DNA from 3 places in the Ureibacillus sp. FSL W8-0352 genome. Region 2 is predicted to be linked to each of the others. Evidence: predicted binding sites of a transcription regulator. Region 2 holds the regulator's gene; each other region holds the start of a gene.
The links. Region 2 encodes LexA, which represses DNA repair genes until DNA is damaged. Its sites were predicted from a motif close to CGAACATATGTTCG; they were not measured.
Positions count from the first base shown of each region.

Region 1: uvrB (excinuclease ABC subunit UvrB) is a predicted target of LexA. The motif match lies at 1,423-1,436, and genes of this name have one in related genera.
Region 3: NST98_RS15240 (Y-family DNA polymerase) is a predicted target of LexA. The motif match lies at 1,573-1,586, and genes of this name have one in related genera.

Region 1 covers NZ_JBBOQT010000001.1:3,311,479-3,314,769, reverse strand. Annotated here, with positions in the region: gene uvrB (excinuclease ABC subunit UvrB) at 1-1,351, opposite strand, end outside; gene NST98_RS16570 (hypothetical protein) at 1,896-2,228, opposite strand; gene NST98_RS16565 (IDEAL domain-containing protein) at 2,573-2,809, opposite strand; gene NST98_RS16560 (competence protein ComK) at 3,143-3,291, shown strand, end outside.
Region 2 covers NZ_JBBOQT010000001.1:258,207-261,497, forward strand. Annotated here, with positions in the region: gene NST98_RS01300 (hypothetical protein) at 222-467, shown strand; gene NST98_RS01305 (gamma-glutamyl-gamma-aminobutyrate hydrolase family protein) at 829-1,533, shown strand; gene lexA (transcriptional repressor LexA) at 1,585-2,202, opposite strand; gene yneA (cell division suppressor protein YneA) at 2,370-2,711, shown strand; gene NST98_RS01320 (YneB family resolvase-like protein) at 2,698-3,291, shown strand, end outside.
Region 3 covers NZ_JBBOQT010000001.1:3,017,281-3,020,571, reverse strand. Annotated here, with positions in the region: gene NST98_RS15245 (YolD-like family protein) at 1-44, opposite strand, end outside; gene NST98_RS15240 (Y-family DNA polymerase) at 242-1,540, opposite strand; gene NST98_RS15235 (hypothetical protein) at 1,671-2,354, shown strand; gene NST98_RS15230 (hypothetical protein) at 2,915-3,291, opposite strand, start outside.

The DNA.
Region 1 (3,291 bases), 3.1 Mb from region 2:
TTACAAGTACTCGCTCATTCTTCTTCGCGCGTTTTTGAATTTCATCCACTAAATCATCAATTTGTCCTTCAATTGGACGAACGTCAATTGTTGGATCAAGAAGCCCAGTTGGTCGAATAATTTGTTCCACCATTTCGGAACAATGCTCTTTCTCGTATGGGCCAGGAGTTGCGGATACATAAATGGCTTGATGAATATGATTTTCAAACTCTTCAAATTTCAACGGACGGTTATCTAATGCTGAAGGCAGACGAAAACCATAATCTACTAATACTTGTTTCCGTGCTTGGTCACCATTATACATTCCCCGAATTTGTGGTAATGTAACGTGACTTTCATCGATTACGATTAAAAAATCATCAGGGAAGTAGTCAAGCAGCGTATACGGAGTTGCCCCTGGCTCACGCAATGTTAAGTGACGGGAATAGTTTTCAATTCCCGAGCAGAAGCCCATCTCACGCATCATTTCCAAGTCATACTTTGTTCGTTGTTCTAAACGTTGTGCTTCTAACAGTTTTCCTTCCGCTCTAAATTTCTCAAGCTGTTCTTCTAGTTCTTTCTCAATGTTTTCAATGGCCTTTTTCATTTTTTCTTCCCGAGTTACGAAGTGGGAAGCAGGATAAATCGCTACGTGGTTTCGTTCTCCTATAATTTCTCCTGTTAATGCATCTACCTCTCGGATACGATCTACTTCATCACCGAAAAATTCGATGCGAATGCAATGCTCATCTCGGGAGGCTGGGAAAATTTCCACAACATCTCCACGTACTCGGAACGTTCCCCGTTGAAAATTCACATCATTTCTTTCATATTGAACATCTACTAGTCGACGGAGCAGCTGGTTACGCTCAATTTCCATTCCTTTACGAATTGATACGACTAACTCGCGATATTCATCTGGATTACCTAAGCCATAGATGCATGAAACCGATGCGACGATGATGACATCTCTTCTTTCGAACAATGCGCTCGTGGCAGAGTGTCGGAGTTTATCGATTTCGTCGTTGATGCTGGCATCCTTTTCGATGTATGTATCCGATTGAGGCACATACGCTTCCGGTTGATAATAGTCGTAGTAACTAACAAAATACTCTACAGCATTATTCGGAAAAAATTGTTTGAATTCGCTATATAATTGACCGGCTAGTGTTTTATTATGAGCAATGACCAACGTCGGTTTATTAACTTCTTTAATGACATTCGAAATAGTAAAAGTCTTTCCAGTTCCTGTAGCCCCGAGCAAAGTTTGATGCTTTTTCCCTTCTCTGATGCCTTGTACAAGCTTTTCAATCGCTTTTGGCTGATCGCCACTCGGCTTATAAGAAGAATGCAGTTCAAAAGTATCGGCCATAGTCAATCGTCCTTTCCCAATATATCGTATGACTATTTTAGCATATCCAATTGTAAATATCATTCATTTTGCGAACGTATATTCTTAAATCGAGTACACTTAGATAGCATTTTTTGGATGTAATTGTGAATATTATGAATCTCACAACGACTATTTTTCTCACAAACGCACAGGACTGATATACTTTTCCACCTATTTCATTAAATATTTCTCCCTGAAATTTATTGATTTCGTATCGAGTAGGGAATACTCTCTAGACAAATAATCTCCACAGCTTTTATTTTTTGTTCCTTTGTATATTGTCGTTGAGAAAAATAAGAATCAAATACAGCTTCACCAATAGCTGCGTATTTTCAAAACTTTCCTTTAAAGTACTTTTTGAATGTATATTGTTTATTTAATATCAATTCCTTTGGATTTTTATAAAAAGACATAATAAAAAGCCCCCTATTAAGTAGAAATGATTTTTCTCTTTCTACTTAATTGGGAGCACTTCATTTTCTGGACAGCAAGCAGTTAAAAATAGTTCAAATAATAAATAACATTATTTTTTTCTTAAATATAATCCTTCAGTTGTAGTAATCGTCTCAATAAGCTTCCTAGATTTTTCATCTTGATAATATAGAGAAACAATTAATTCATTTACCCAAGCAATCACCTTTAATTCTGGTAAATAGATTATAGTTTGTTCATACCCTCTAAGACTCAGTTTTAAGAGACACGCTAATTCTATGGGGTTATTCACTTGAATAAATAGATAATCCTTAATTTTTTTAAAGGTTGCTGGCTCTTCTAGGTTCTTATCGATTTCAACAATTACCTTGAAAAAAAACACCTCATTCTTGGATATAGTGAATTTGAGAGAAAATACCACCAAACAGAAGAGATGCTTCCTTTTGTTTGGTAGAGCATAATATTTGGTGAACAATAAAAGGCTATCTTCGAAGGAATTATACAAGGCGCGCACCTGTTTTCGGCAAGAAAAGCATCATACGATCCATTCAAACCATCATGGCACGCTCACCATATTTTTAGCCCCAAAGATAGCCCCATTTAGCTCCAAAATCATTCATTTTAAATGCACCAATATTCAATTTGAAAATTTAAGTAAACATTGTTCAAACCTTGATATGCCAATATTTTTTGTTTTTAATAACTAAATATTCCTTCTTTAATGGAATATTTTTGTGCAATAGACGACTTCTCATTTATGGGAAATGCCTAATTCAATGAATCCTGCAATTCAATTAATTCTTCAACATACTTATAAAACGCTTCTTCATTTCTTTCATCCAATGCTTGATCGATGAATTCCCTTAATTGCTCAATACGATGTAATCTTTGTAATCTGTTTAAAAACAGATCTACGTAAATCTCATTTAACAATTTTTCAGAATCGTTTACTACTGGATTTGAACCTGCTGCACTAAAATCTGCGTATGAATTATTTTTATCCATCGACATCACCCCGATTCCTTTTTTCTATTATAAAAAATCAGGGGTTAATTTTCAATATATTTAGAAAAATAAAACTCTCACAGTATAATATTAGGAAATTCTACTTTATTTCCCATTTCATTTAGGTGTGAAAATTACTTATGTGTTGAATATTGCCTCCATCCAACGTTAGAAAAGGGGTAAAAATTAAATTTTGGACGCCAAAAAACGCCCAAAAATAAATTTTGTCAGTTTTTTCTGTATATTCCAAATTTTTATTGATTTTATTCCGTTTTCTCATTATTATGATAATAAGACTATGAAATTTCCAATTTTTTAGAAAGGGTGAATTTTATGGTAGATACAGAGGTAATTGATTGGTACTACATAACTCCTAACACGTATTTAATTGAACCTGTAGAGCATAAGGGAAAACATTGCTCGCTTGTCTATGACAAATTCGGCATTTTTTACGTTGACAAAAAACCTTTGAAGCTTGTGGG
Region 2 (3,291 bases):
TGTGCGAATAGGGTGTCTGCTTGTGTAGATAGGGTGGCAACTTGTGCGAATAGAGTGTCCGCTTGTGTAGATAAGGTGGCAACTCGTGCGGATAGGGTGTCTGCTTGTGTAGATAGGGTACCAACTTGTGCAGATAGAATGTCCGCTTGTGTAGATAAGGTGGCAACTCGTGCGGATAGGTATCCGCTTGTGTAGATAGGGTACCAACATGTGCAGATAGAGTGTCTGCTTGTGTAGATAAAGTTGAAACATGTGCGAATAGAGTGTCTGCTTGTGTAGATAAGGTGGCAACTCGTGCGGATAGGGTGTCTGCTTGTGTAGATAAGGTGGCAACTCGTGCGGATAAAGTACTTGCTTGTGCAGATAGAGTGTCCGCTCGTGTAGATAAAGTTGAAACATGTGCGAATAGGTATCCGCTTGTGTTGATAGGGTACCAACATGTGCAGATAGAGTACCCGCTTGTGTAGATAGAACAGCCACTTGTGCGAATAGAGTACTTGCTTGTGTAGATAGAACAGCCACTTGTGCGAATAAAGTGCAAATAATACCAACATGTGTGTATAAAAGGGGTGTCCACTTGAGCAGATAAAAAAAACAACATGTTTAGAGTGCCCACTAGTGTAGATAGAGTATTCTTGTGCGAAAAGGGTGCCCACTTGCGCAGATATGAAGTATCAGGAGCAAATAATTCGTTTCGCTTGTGTAAAGATTCACAATTATGCAAAGAGTCTCCTATAAAATGAATACTCAAAAAATACCAAAATATTCCTATACAATTCAAATATAATAAAATATATTACATAATATAATGGCAAGGGGGATGACTATATGAAACCAATTATAGGTATAACAATGGATTGGGAGGGGGGAACATATCGGGTAAATGATTCATACGTGCAAGCCGTTCTCAATGCAGGTGGAATTCCAATTTGCCTTCCTTATATTTCAGAAGAAGATGGAGAACAATTGATAAATAAAATCGATGGATTATTGCTCACAGGAGGAGGAGATATCAATCCCATTTTTTTTGGTGAAGAACCGCTTCCAAAATTGGGGAGAGTTGTAACAAAGCGTGACGAAAGGGAAATTCAATGGACAAAGATTGCACTTCAACGAAATATCCCGATTCTTGCAATTTGCCGTGGATTGCAAGTGTTAAACGTAGCGCTAGGTGGGACAATTATCCAAGATATTTACTCACAAAATGAAAAAGAAATTCTTCTGCATACCCAAAATTCTCATCGTTCCGAAACATCCCATTTTGTTCATCTTCAAGATAAGTGTAAATTGCAGCAAGTTGTAAGCTCCACAAAAATAGCAGTGAATTCCTTCCATCATCAAGCTGTAAAAGAAATTGCAGAAGACCTGACAATTGTCGGAGTGGCTAGCGACGGTATCGTGGAAGCGGTAGAACATAAAACTTCACCATTTTGCATCGGTGTTCAATGGCATCCAGAAGAGCTGGCTTTTAATGGTGAGGAAGGAGCAATAAAATTATTCAAAGCATTTGTTGCTGCTTGTACAAAAGAATAATAATGAAGAAAACTCGCATTCAGATGAATAGTTTGCGAGTTTTTCTAGTAATTAATGAAATTTTCTATATAAACCAACTACAATTCCTAAAATCGTGACATTATCGACAATGATTGGTTCCATAGAAGAGTTTTCAGGTTGTAAGCGGAAATAATTCTTTTCTTTATAAAATCGTTTCACAGTCGCTTCATTTTCTTCCGTCATGGCAACTACAATTTCTCCGTTGTTTGCAGTAGATGCCTTTTTCACAACGACGTAATCTCCATCTAAAATACCGGCTTCAATCATCGAATCTCCCATTACTTCTAGCATGAACAGCTGATCTTCACTTGTTCCGTATGTAGCAGGTAGCGGAAAATATTCTTCTATATTTTCAATCGCTGTAATTGGACTACCAGCAGTTACTCTACCGACTAATGGCACATGGACAACTGGCTGTTTTTGAACCACTTCGTCACTATCCAATATTTCTATTGCTCGAGGTTTAGTAGGATCTCTCCGAATATATCCTTTTTGTTCTAGGCGCGTAAGGTGACCGTGTACTGTTGAGCTAGAGGCAAGCCCAACTGCTTCACCTATTTCGCGAACGGATGGAGGATACCCTTTTGCTCGAACTTCCTCTTTTATAAATTCTAAAATATCCTTTTGTCTTTTTGATAATTTCTCCATGTTGGTCACCTCTAATGTGAATAGTTTTACATATTTTACATATAGTATAACAGCACATCTCGAACAATGCAAACACAAGTTCGAAAAACCTATTGACAAAAACGTACGTTCGTATTATATTAAGAACAGATATTCCGAACAAACATTCGAGAAAAGGGGAACGGAAAATGAGTTGGTTAGAGAAGAATCATTATATTAAAATTCTATCTATTGTAACATTACTCATTATTGCTTATATTTTCATTACAGATGATGGAGATATGACGTTTGAACAAATTACAATTAAAGAAGGCGATACGCTTTGGACATTAGCAGAGCGCTATAAAGGATATATGACGACGGAGGAATGGATTCGAACAGTAGCGAAGGAAAACAACATCAACGTTGATTATATCATTGCAGGTGAGACATTAATGATTCCTATTCCGAAAGATGCAATCTATATTGCGATGAATGAAGAAGAAATTCAATCAATAAAGGTAGCTGTAAAAGACAATGAAAGAAAATAAAGCGGTTATATATGCAAGGGTAAGCACTGAAAAAAACGAGCAAGAAACTTCATTAGAACGACAAAAAGAGGAACTCTCAATCTATGCCCAACAATTAGGGTTTCAAGTAGTCAATATTTTCGAAGATCAACATAGCGGATATGATGTAAACCGAGAAGGGTTGCTCGAAATGATGGATTATATTGTGGAACACAATATTGGAAGTGTTTTCGTTCAAGATGAAACGCGTTTAGGCCGTGGACATGCCCGCGTTGCAGTATTGCATTTGCTAAAAAAAAGCGATATAGAAATATTTTCTCTTAATGATGCCGGTCCATTAACAATGAATGAAATGGATACGATGCTGTTAGAAATTTTAGCTATTGTTGAAGAATATCAGCGGAAAATACATAATGCCAAAATAAAACGAGGAATGCGTCGAGCAGTGGAAAACGGATATCGCCCTGAACGGAATTTTAAAAATAAACATAAACGTGAAGGGAGAGAACGGATTGATGTTCCGATTGAAGAAGTTGTCAATTTACGGGAAAAGGGGTTAACATTCCAAGAAATTGCTTCAATTTTGAGAGGTTTAGGATAT
Region 3 (3,291 bases), 2.8 Mb from region 2:
AGCATCATGGCATTCCATTTAATATTTCCACGATCTCGAATCACTTTCTCACCCCTTTTACACTCCATTTGTTGCAGGTCGTTGGAGGTGTGTTTGGGCATAGCAAGTTTCTTCCTTTTGTCTTCGTTCGAAGAGATAATCCGCCTCTTGCTAGGGAACATACCTCTACAATTTGTTATATTCGCCGAGGAGTTAATCCGCCGTCTTCTCAGACATACACACAACAAGCCGCGTCCTCCTTCTATTTCTTATGTCCACCAAGAAGTTGAGCTCTCTCAAGGGCCGTTCCTGCTTCTGTATAAGAAACCGCACGAAGCACAGCAGTGGGCCCTATTTTAGAGCGCAAAGTATCCATTACCGCGCCAAGTTTTCGCCTTTTCCATTTTTGCTGGTCAAAAAAACTTAATTGCATGGAGCGTTCCGTTTCAAGTTTAGAGAGACTGATAGCAAGTTGTCTTACAGGGCGTTCGGCATAAAACTCATCAAGCAATTCTTTGCATACTTCATAAATTTTCATCGTATCATTCGTTGGTTCATCGATTGTTCGGGAGCGATAAAATCCTCCTCCAAAGGCATCTTTGCTGTAATTCACACCAAGAGAAACCGTTCTTCCTACTTGATACGCTTCCCTTGCTCGCCGCGCCACATCTTCACACATTTCTAAAATGACGGTAAGAATTTCGCTGCGTGTGCGATAATCCCGCATAAGCACTTGCCCTTTGCCGAAGCTAATTTGCCCTTCTGCAAGTGGCGCACCAAGAGGGGATAAGTCAATTCCCCAAGCGTGATAGTACAATTGATTTCCTAAAATACCGAAGCGCTTTTCCAGCAGTTGTAAATCGGTTTGCGCTAAATCTCCTACTTTGAAAATGCCCATATTATTTAACGTTCGTTCCGTGCGGCGGCCAATTCCCCACATTTCAGAAAGGGGTGCCACAGGCCATAATTTTTTCGGAACATCTTCATACGTCCATTGAGCAAATTCTGTTTTCTTCGCCTCTAAATCAAGAGCTAGTTTTGCCATGAGCATATTCGGCCCCATCCCTACCGCACTCGGAATTTGAAACTGGCTATATATTCTTTCTTGAATGTATTTGGCAGTTTTTTCAGGTGGCCCCCAAAGTTTTTCCGTGCCTGTTAAATCAACAAAACTTTCATCAATGCTATATACATGAATCGCTTCTTTCGGTACGAATTGGTTAATTAAATTCGTAATCTCCATCGACATTTGCACGAAAAATTCCATTTTCGGTTCGAACAATTTAATGTCTGGATGTTTGGGTATTTCATAAAGCCGAGAGCCGGTTTTGATGCCAAAACGCTTCTTCATCGGTGGTGATGCAGCAAGCACGATACTGCCCTTTTGCTCAAAATTGCCCACCACCGCTATCGGCACTTCCATTGGATTTAAATTGTGAAGCATCGCCATGCAACTAGCATAAAAGCAACGCATATCAATGCAAATGATCGAACGGTTTGGGAGATGTTGATATAATTCTTCTGGGCTAAAGTTCGTGTAGTTGAATGTATTTATGCGCATACTTAGCCACCTCCCTATTTTATTATAAGAAGGGAACGTTTGTTCTATAACTCATTTTAAAACGAGACCATTGAGACGACAAGTGGGATTATGTGGAAATAGAAGGATAAGGTTGGGGATTGGATTGAGGATGTTACCTTCACAAGCGGACATGCTATTTAGACAAGTTGAGGGGTTATCTGCACAAGGGAACATTTTATCTGAACAAGTTGCCACGCTATCTGAACAAGCGGACGTGTTATCCGAACAAGTTGCCGCGCTATTCGAACAAGAGGACACCCTATTCGCACAAGTTGCCACGCTATCTGAACAAGAGGACGTGTTATCCGAACAAGTTGCCACGCTATCTGAACAAGCGGACACCCTATTCGCACAAGTTGCCACGCTATCTGAACAAGTGGACGTGTTATCCGAACAAGTTGCCGCGCTATCTGAACAAGCGGACACCCTATTCGCACAAGTTGCCACGCTATCTGAACAAGCGGACGTGTTATCCGAACAAGTTGCCGCGCTATCTGAACAAGAGGACGTGTTATCCGAACAAGTTGCCGCGCTATCTGAACAAGCGGACACCCTATTCGCACAAGTTGCCGCGCTATTCGAACAAGTGACACGCTATCCGAACAAGAGGACGTGTTATCCGCACAAGTTGCCACGCTATTCGAACAAGTGGACACCCTATTCGCACAAGTTGCCACGCTATCTGAACAAGCGGACACCCTATTCGCACAAGTTGCCGCGCTATCTGAACAAGCGGACGTGTTATCCGAACAAGTTGCCACGCTATCTGAACAAGAGGACACCCTATTCCTAAAGGCAGACAATCATACTAAGTGAAATCATGACTGAAGAGTACCGAAACGGTTGTACCTTCTTTTGTTTTGGAAGCAATATTCAACTATACCGAAAAACTGGTGAGTACCGAAACCCATCATTAAGAAAATTAACTGAGTTAATTATTCAACTATACCGAAAAACTGGAGAGTACCGAAACGGTTCGAGACTGGCGAATATCAAGAAAGTTGTTCAACTATACCGAAAAACTGGTGAGTACCGAAACATTGCTGTTTTGAACTCCAACATCATAAAAGTTCAACTATACCGAAAAACTGGAGAGTACCGAAACCCAATGCTTGACGCGCTTTTTCGCCATCATGTTCAACTATACCGAAAAACTGGAGAGTACCGAAACCTCAATTTTCATTATAGCAGAATCATAAAAAAACGTTCAGTACTCTGCAAAAAATTTTTTAAGATTAGGCGGAAACTTAGTGAAATCAATATCCCATTCAATCTCCAATAATTTTAAAATTACATACAGTACTACAATGTGTGTTCTGTGGATATCATTGAAATCTAATAAAAACTCCCCCTTTATGCCCACCTTATCCACAGACTTAACAATAACTCTTTCGTTTTCAAAAAATCCTCATTTTCGATTGGAATAGGAATAGTATTAAATACTTTTGATCTTAGCATTTCCACCCTTGCTTCATTAATCACTTGACCTTTTAAAATAAAATTGCTTCTTCCTTCCACATCATCAAGAATTGTGATGATAATCGCATAACAACCTCTATTCATTAATTGTTTTAGTATCAATAATAATTCCTCAATTTCTTGTTCATCCGCATACAATTCAGGTAGCTCAATAATAATTAGAAGTCGCTTTGTAATTTCCTTTTCTAATAGTAACTTTAAAGTAAGAAGTTTGGAATCAATAGGAGTTAGTATACCTTTATAACTTGATA